Regions from separate parts of the Bordetella avium genome, predicted to be linked through region 1. Evidence: predicted binding sites of a transcription regulator. Region 1 holds the regulator's gene; the other holds the start of a gene.
What was found. Region 1 encodes FNR, which switches genes on or off when oxygen is low (the NO sensors DNR and NnrR bind a similar motif). Its sites were predicted from a motif close to TTGATNNNNATCAA; they were not measured.
Positions count from the first base shown of each region.

Region 2: U0029_RS00560 (OmpW/AlkL family protein) is a predicted target of FNR. The motif match lies at 2,516-2,529, and genes of this name have one in related genera.

Region 1 is NZ_CP139969.1:1,128,897-1,133,019, forward strand. Features, by position in the region: gene U0029_RS05350 (NUDIX domain-containing protein) at 1-381, shown strand, start outside; gene U0029_RS05355 (2Fe-2S iron-sulfur cluster-binding protein) at 378-719, shown strand; gene U0029_RS05360 (hypothetical protein) at 716-1,831, opposite strand; gene fnr (fumarate/nitrate reduction transcriptional regulator Fnr) at 1,838-2,566, opposite strand; gene clpB (ATP-dependent chaperone ClpB) at 2,964-4,123, shown strand, end outside.
Region 2 is NZ_CP139969.1:113,872-117,994, forward strand. Features, by position in the region: gene mlaE (lipid asymmetry maintenance ABC transporter permease subunit MlaE) at 1-607, opposite strand, end outside; gene U0029_RS00555 (ABC transporter ATP-binding protein) at 604-1,440, opposite strand; gene U0029_RS00560 (OmpW/AlkL family protein) at 1,820-2,455, opposite strand; gene U0029_RS00565 (LysR family transcriptional regulator) at 2,581-3,480, opposite strand; gene U0029_RS00570 (5-oxoprolinase subunit PxpA) at 3,738-4,123, shown strand, end outside.

The DNA.
Region 1 (4,123 bases):
TTCCGCTACCCCGTAGAGCGGGTCATGACGGAGTTTCCAGCGGGCAAGCTTGACCCGGGCGAAGACCCCTTGGCCTGTGCCAAGCGTGAGCTTTTCGAGGAAACCGGCTATACCGCCGCCGAATGGGCTAAGGCGGGAGCGCTGCATCTGGCGATCGCTTATTCGACCGAGATCATTCATATCTATTTCGCCCGAGGCTTGTCGGCTGGCGAGCGTCAACTGGACGAGGATGAGTTTCTGGATGTGCGCAGTGCCGCGCTGCCGGACTTGCTTGCGGCCTGCCAGCGGGGCGAAGTCACCGATGCGAAAACCCTGACATGCATGCTGTGGCTGCAGAATGCGATGTCGGGCGCCTGGAAGCTAGATTGGCAGTCGGCATGAGCGGCTTTGAGGTCCTGCTGCTGCCTGCGGGCTGGCGTTTTCGCACCACGCCGGATACGCCCTTGTTGCTTGCGGCCAAGGCGGCGGGCATACGCATGCCCAGTTCCTGTCGCAACGGCACCTGCCGCAGTTGCCTGTGCCAGATGCGTTCGGGCGAGGTTAGTTACCGCATCGAATGGCCAGGCGTGGCGAGTGACGAGCAGGCCGAGGGCTGGATACTGCCTTGCGTCGCCTATGCTGAATCCGATCTCGAGGTGCATGCGCCACAGGCGCAACGCATAGGCCCTGAGGCAGCCGAGCCCGAAAGACGCTTGTTGACTGGGGCGCGGCGGGCTTAGCGCGCAAGGGGCAGGCAGGGCGCACCCTGTGGCAGCGGCGCGCTTGTTTCACCCAGCAAGGCGCGTGCGCCGCAGGTCGAACCGAACATCGCGGCCGCGTCATGTCCCACGCCCACGACCTCCTGTGCGTCGTGCTTGAGCTTGGGCCATTCGGGGTGGCGATGCAGGCTGAGTTGTTCGTAGCGCCAATAACCGAGCCCGCGCGCCCAGCGCGTGGCGCCCTGGGCTTCCGCGCCGCAACTCTTGTCCAGCGATTGATGCTCAGGATTATTGTCGGCCGAGCCCAATAGATATGTCACTTGCCGGTCGGCATAGCGGGCGGCGAGTGTCGAGCGATTAACCTCGTGCAAAAACGGCGGCAATTGATCCAGGCCGTATTTGTATTGGTTATAGGTGGGACAGATGCCTCGCTCGTAGGGGGCGAAGCCATCGGCGTGGGGCCGCTCAGCGCTCAGGTAGAGATAGGAAGACGGATTGGCGACCACATAGCGCACATCCAGTCCTTTCTCGCGCAGGTTTTCGTCCAGATTGTTCAGCACGGCATAGCGCTGAACCAGTTGAGCGCCGCCCGAGTGGCCCGCGATGACCACCGAGCGCAAGGCCGGCAGGCGTGCGCTGCTGGTGAGCTCATGCAAAAGATCATCCAGGACCTGCATGGAGCCCACGGGCGCGGGTCGGCCCTTGGCTGCCATGCTGGGCTCGCCATATTCCCAGCCAGAGCGGCGCCAGGCAGGCATATGGCTAAAGCTGGTGTCGATGCTGCTGGAAAACCTGGGCGCGACGATTAGCGTGTCGTTCAGGCGGGCGGGGTTGCTGCCTGTCAGGGAGGCAACCGCATCGTAATAGCGCGACGCATCACGTTTGACGCCATGCACGATGATGACCAGGCGGCGAATGCCTCGCAGATCGTCTTGCTGCAGATTTTTGCTGGTGTAAACCGGGAAGGGATAGGGGCTGCGACCCAGTTCTATCGTGCGCCAGGGCGGGGTGCGTGCCGGAGACGCCGCGACGGCGTCTTGGTAGGGATCGGCTGGCGCAGTGGTCTGTGCGGCGGCCGCATGCATGCCGGCCGTGGCCACTGCGAGGGCGAGCAAGCCACGGCGCAGCGTCATCGCGGCTTAGCAGTGCTCGTGGCCGAGCAATTGCCGCAGGCCGGCCAGATCGAGCAGGCGTACCTCCCGCTGGCTGATGCGGATCAGCCCCTCGCGTCCGAAGCGCGAGAATAGGCGGCTGACCGTCTCCAGCGTCAGGCCCAGATAATTACCGATTTCTTCGCGGCTCATGCGCAGCACAAATTCGGTTGATGAGTAGCCCAGGGTCGCATAGCGCTGCGACATATTTAGCAAAAATGCCGCCAGACGCTGCTCAGAGCGCATCGAACCCAAGGAGGCCAGCATCTGGTGCGAGCGGTTGATTTCGCGGCTCATGAGGCGGCGGAACTGCTGTTGCAGGCTGGGCAGATGCGCGGATACCCGGTCGATTTCGTTGAGGCGGATGACGCAGACCTCCGAGTCTTCGAGCGCCACGGCGTTCGAGATATGCTGGGATTCCAGCATACCGTCCATGCCGATGATCTCGCCTGGCAAATGAAAGCCGGTGATTTGCAACTGGCCCGAGGCATCTTCGAGTTGCGTCTTGAGCGAACCATAGCGCACGCCGTACACGGCATCCAGCGGGGTGCCCAGTTCGTAGAGCGTATGGCCTTTTTCTATGCGCACGCGCTCTTTGACGAGATCGTCAAGTTTCTCGACTTCGGCGGCAGCCATGCCAATCGGAATGCAAACATGGCCGAGCATGCAAGTAGAGCAATGCGCCGCATCAGGCGGAATGGGAACCCGTTTAAGCATTCTTGACCTCGTGTGGTAATGCACCGGCTCTATGAAGTGGCTCGGTTTATTTTTGATTGCCAGCATTGTAGTACTCCCTCCCGAGCCTCGTCGAACCGTCCTAAGCCGCGTGCAAACAGGGTGGCAAACGACAACGTTTGACCTTGACAGGCGCGGCGCGCGCTTTCCTTTCATCCGGGCTACGGCCTTTTCTGGGGGAGACGGCCGTTCACCGGCGCCAAAAAACGTATATGCTGATCAGGACGGCCGCGCGCAAGAGTGGCCGCGTAAGTCCTTGCAAGTCGATTTTCGGCGTGTGGTTGGGGGCTTGAAATGTCCCTTTCCGTCCACACATTCTTGTGATCAGGCCAGCTGAATGTGGTTTCGGGCTGGCTCACTCAACTGCCAACCGACCTTTATGCGATTCGACAAACTTACGACCAAGTTCCAGCAAGCACTGGCGGACGCGCAGAGCCTCGCCGCCCGTAACGACAACCCCTATATCGAGCCGGTACACGTGCTGTCCGCGCTGCTCGCAGACGCCGACAGTGGCGCGGCCAGTCTTCTGGCGCGCGCCGGCGTGGCCGTCAACCGGCTGCAACCTGCCCTGGATGCCGCCATCCGCGCCTTGCCACAGGTAGCGGGCAGCGACAATGTACAGGTGAGCCGCGATCTGCAGGGCGTATTCACGCGCACCGACAAAGAGGCCGCGCGCCGCGGTGACACCTTTATCGCCAGTGAGCTCTTCCTGTGGGCGTTGGCCGACGACAAGGGCGAGGCGGGCCGCATTCTGCGCGAAGCCGGGCTCCAGAAAAAAGCCCTGGAAACCGCGATCGACGCCGTGCGCGGTGGAGAAAAAGTCTCTGCCGCCGAGGGCGAGTCCAACCGCGAAGCCCTGTCCAAATACACGCTGGATCTCACCGAGCGCGCCCGTGAGGGCAAGCTCGATCCGGTGATCGGCCGCGACGATGAAATCCGCCGCACCATTCAGATCTTGCAGCGCCGCACCAAGAACAATCCGGTGCTGATCGGCGAGCCTGGCGTGGGTAAAACCGCCATCGTCGAGGGGCTGGCCCAGCGCATCGTCAACGACGAGGTGCCCGAGACATTGCGCGGCAAACGCGTGCTGTCGCTGGATCTGGCGGGCCTGCTGGCCGGCGCCAAGTTCCGGGGCGAGTTCGAAGAGCGGCTCAAGGCAGTATTGAAAGAGTTGTCGCAGGATGACGGACAGAACATCGTATTCATCGATGAGCTGCACACGATGGTGGGTGCCGGCAAGGCCGAGGGCGCGATGGATGCGGGCAATATGCTCAAGCCGGCGCTGGCGCGCGGCGAGTTGCATTGCATCGGCGCCACCACGCTCGACGAATACCGCAAATACATCGAGAAAGATGCCGCGCTGGAGCGCCGTTTCCAGAAAGTACTGGTGGGCGAGCCCGACGTCGAATCAACCATCGCCATTTTGCGAGGCCTGCAGGAGCGCTATGAAATCCACCACGGCGTGGATATTACCGACCCGGCCATCGTGGCGGCGGCTGAGCTCTCTCACCGCTACATTACCGATCGTTTTCTGCCGGA
Region 2 (4,123 bases), 1.0 Mb from region 1:
TGAGCACATCGTCCCAGATATCGACGCCGGCCTGCATCTGTGACCAGAATGCGCCGGTATCGACGCCGATCATGACGACGCCGACGACCCAGCCGCCCAGGATGCCCACCATGGAGAATACCGAGGCCAGGATGGGCATGGCGATGACGCCGCCCCAGAATCGTGGCACCAGGACACGGCGCATGGGGTCAACGGCCATGACTTCCATGGCGGCCAGTTGCTCACCGGCCTTCATGAGACCGATTTCAGCGGTGAGCGAGGTGCCCGCCCGGCCGGCAAACAGCAGGGCGGTCACGACCGGACCCAGTTCGCGCACCAGCGACAGCGCCACCAGCAGGCCGAGGGCCTCCTCGGAGCCATAGCGATTCAGGGTGTAATAACCCTGCAGCCCCAGAACAAAGCCCACGAACAGGCCGGATACGGCGATGATCAGCAGGGAATAGTTGCCGATGAAATGGACCTGCTGGGATACCAGGCGCGGGCGGCGGAAGATGATGCCGGAGCGCGCCAGGATAGCGCCAAAAAAGCGGGTGAAAAAGCCTACGCTCCGGATGAGATCGCCTACCCAGGCGCCGATGGCGGTGATGAATCGGCCCAGCGCGCTCATGATTTGCGTCCTTGTTGTTGCCCCAGCCAGCGCTTGAAGGCCGGGGTTTCGGGGTAGCTGAACGCGACCGGGCCGTCAGGCGCGCCATCCAGGAACTGGCGGACATAGGGGTCCTGCGACTCCGACAGCGTCTGGGGAGGCCCGGATGCCTTCATCTGTCCCTGGCCGACGAGGTAGACCTGATCTGCGATGGCGAATGACTCCTGGATGTCATGGGTGATCAACACGGAGGCACAGCGCAGGCGATCCGACAGGTGCCGGATCAGACGCGCCGTGATACCCATGGAGATCGGGTCCAGTCCGGCAAAAGGCTCGTCGTAAAGAATGAGTTCAGGCTCGAGGACGACGGCGCGGGCCAGGGCCACCCGGCGAGCCATGCCTCCGGAAATCTCGGCGACGCGCAAATGGGCGGCTGCGCGCAGGCCGACCGCATCGAGCTTGTCCAGCACCTTGTCGAGAATGTCGGCTTCGCTGGCGTTCGTGTGTTCTCGCAGCGGAAAGGCGACATTTTCAAAGACGTTGAGGTCCGTAAAGAGCGCGCCCTGCTGAAACAGCACACCCATGCGCTTGCGCAGGCCTTGCAGCGATTCGGGGCTGGCCTGGGCGACGTCCTGGCCAAAGGCCTTGACCACGCCGCTCTGAGCGGCGATTTGGCCCGTGGCCGCGCGCAGCAGCGTGGTTTTACCCGAGCCGGAGCCGCCCATGACAGCGACCACCTGGCCGGCGTGCACCTCTAGCGTAATGCCCGAAAGCACGGTGAAGTCGCCATACCCTAGCGCAACATCCTTGCAGGACAATACGAGTTCCGAGCTGTTGCGGGTAGAAACGGGCATGGGCAGCGGGTAGGGTTGCGGAATGCTCGAAGGCCTTTCCTGGGGGCACGATGAGGGTGCGACAATCCATCATTGTAGCCCGAGCCCCGTTTTCGCCCAGGGGTGCCGTATGGCTGGACTGCTGTTTTCCTGTTGTGGATCGGATTCCGTCAAGCCGATTCAAGAAATTGGCGTCTTGCCTTGCTAGGAAAAGCGCGCGACTGCGGGCCGCAATCCAAGCCCGTGTCCGAGGCGAAAAAAGGGGTGGGATGACCTCTGGCCTTTCCCGGCGTATCGACGCCGCGCTGGTTGATGCCAACCGGCAGGCCTAAGCCCGGTTTCAGACATAGAGAAGTAAAACGGGGCCGAAAGGCCCCGTTCCTGCCTTGGCTTGTCTGCTTTAGAAGCGATAGCCCACGCCCACCGTGGCAACCCAGGGGTTGATGCGGGCCGTGCCGATGCGTTCGCCGTCGAGCTTCACCTTGGACGAGATGTCGATATAGCGCAGATCGGCGTTCAGGAACCAGCGTTCGCTGAGTTTGACGTCTACGCCGACCTGGCCGGCGAGGCCCCAGGAGTCTTTGAGCTTGAGATTCGAGCCGGCCAGCGCGCCGCGAGCCTGGGTGTCAAAGAAGTGGGTGTAGTTCAGACCCACGCCAACATAGGGTTGCACCGTGCTGTCTGGCAGAAAGTGCCATTGCAGGCTGAGCGTAGGGGGCAAGTGCTTGGTTTTGCCGATGGTGCCTAGTCCGCTGCCGCGAATGTCATGCTCGAAAGGCCATGCGCCCAGCAGTTCGATACCCACGTTGCGCGTGGCCATGTAGGTCACGGTGAACGACGGACGGGTGCTGTTGTTCACGTCCAGATCGACCGAGCCGTTGAGCACGCTGCCGTTGTTGGATTGGGGGCGAACCTGGGTTACGCCTACCTTGACCAGCCAGTCCCCTTCCTCGTGGGCCAGGGCGGGAGCAGACAACATGGTGCCGCACAGCGCGGCCAGGGCGATGGCGCGACCGCGCCGGAAAACTGCTTGCATCTCTCTCTCCGTAAATTGATCCGTATGCAGACAGATTCGCAGAGCGTGGGCTTTACGGCTATGACCTGGGTCAAGCGACACAGAGATTTCTGATTTGTTCTGTGGAAGCGATGCCACAGTCGGCTTTAGCGCGGCACCGCGTAAGCATGGCGGAAGTAGTCGCGGATGGCGCGCATGGCCGGGCTAAGCTCGGTACCCCGGCGCCAGGCCAGGCCGACATTCATCGGCGGAATAGGGTCTTTCAGTTGAATGGTTTCGATGCGCCGCCCTTCCAGAGACCAGGGGCGGTAGACCATGTCAGACAGCATGGCGACGCCGCCGCCATTGGCCACCATGCTGCGCACGGCTTCCACCGAGGAGGTGCGCAGCCGGATATCGGGGCGAAATGGCGTGTCGGCCCAGTAACGCAGTGCGGTGTGAGCGGCTTCATCCACCGTGAGCATGATGAAGGGTTCGCGTGCGACGTCCTCGAGTGTGACGGTGTCGCGCGATAGCAAGGGGTGGCGGGCAGGCACCCAGAGGCGGCGCGGCGAGCCGAAGAAGTGTTCGACCGCCAGTTCGGGGTTGACCACATTGGAGGTCAGCAGCACCGCCATATCGTAGCGATGTGCGATCAGTCCCTCTTCGATGGCGTTGCGGTTCAGTTCGTGTAACTGGATGTCTAGTTGCGGATGCAGCTGTGATAAGCGGTTCAGGTGATAGGGGAGGAAATAGCCGATGACGGTATAAGACGCCGCCAGCAGCAGGCGGCCGGCCGCCCCTTCGGATGCGCCATTCATGTTCAGGGCTTCGTCCACTGAAGACAGAATGTGGTACGCATGATTGAGAAAAGCGCGTCCGGTGTTGGTCAGCGTCACGCCGGTCGCGCCCCGGTCAAAGAGGGACGATCCAACCGCGTCTTCTAGCTCGCGAATGGCGGTGGTGACGGCTGATTGGGAAATGCTGAGCTGGATGGCGGCCTGCGAAATCTGTCCGAGTTCGGCAGCCGCTACGAAGTATTTGAGCTGTTTCAGAGTCAAAGACATGGCGATCTTTATCTAAAAAATAGATATTAAGACTTAAAAATATCTGTTTTAGAAAAATAAAGCTCGCCAGGAATATCTAGGGAAATCCCTTAATTTTTAAGGGAACTGGAAAATTATCTGAAAATTGGCCGCGCTTTGTTATCTAAAAAATAGATATTGAGTGATTTAAAAAAAGAACTTTTTATTCATCAAAGCCTTGGCTACTGTTCCCACACTGCTGGCGCCAATGTGGCGCAGCACCTGGGAGACACATATTCATGACCAAGGCGAGCATCGACCTGAACTCCGATATGGGAGAGGGTTTCGGTCCCTGGAAAATCGGTGATGGCATTGATGAGCAGATCATGCCCCTGATCAGCTCCGCCAATATCGCAACGGGTTTTCATGCCGGCGATCCCAACATCATGAGCCGCACTGTGCTGATGGCCCGCGAGCACGGCGTGGGCATTGGCGCGCATCCGGGGTTTCGCGACCTGGCGGGCTTTGGCCGGCGTGATCTCAAAGAAAGCGCCGAGGGTCTGGTCAACGATATCGTTTATCAGCTAGGCGCGCTGCGTGAGTTTGCCCGCTTGCATGGCGTGCGCTTGCAGCACATCAAGCCCCATGGGGCGCTCTACATGCTGGCCGCGCGAGACGAGACGCT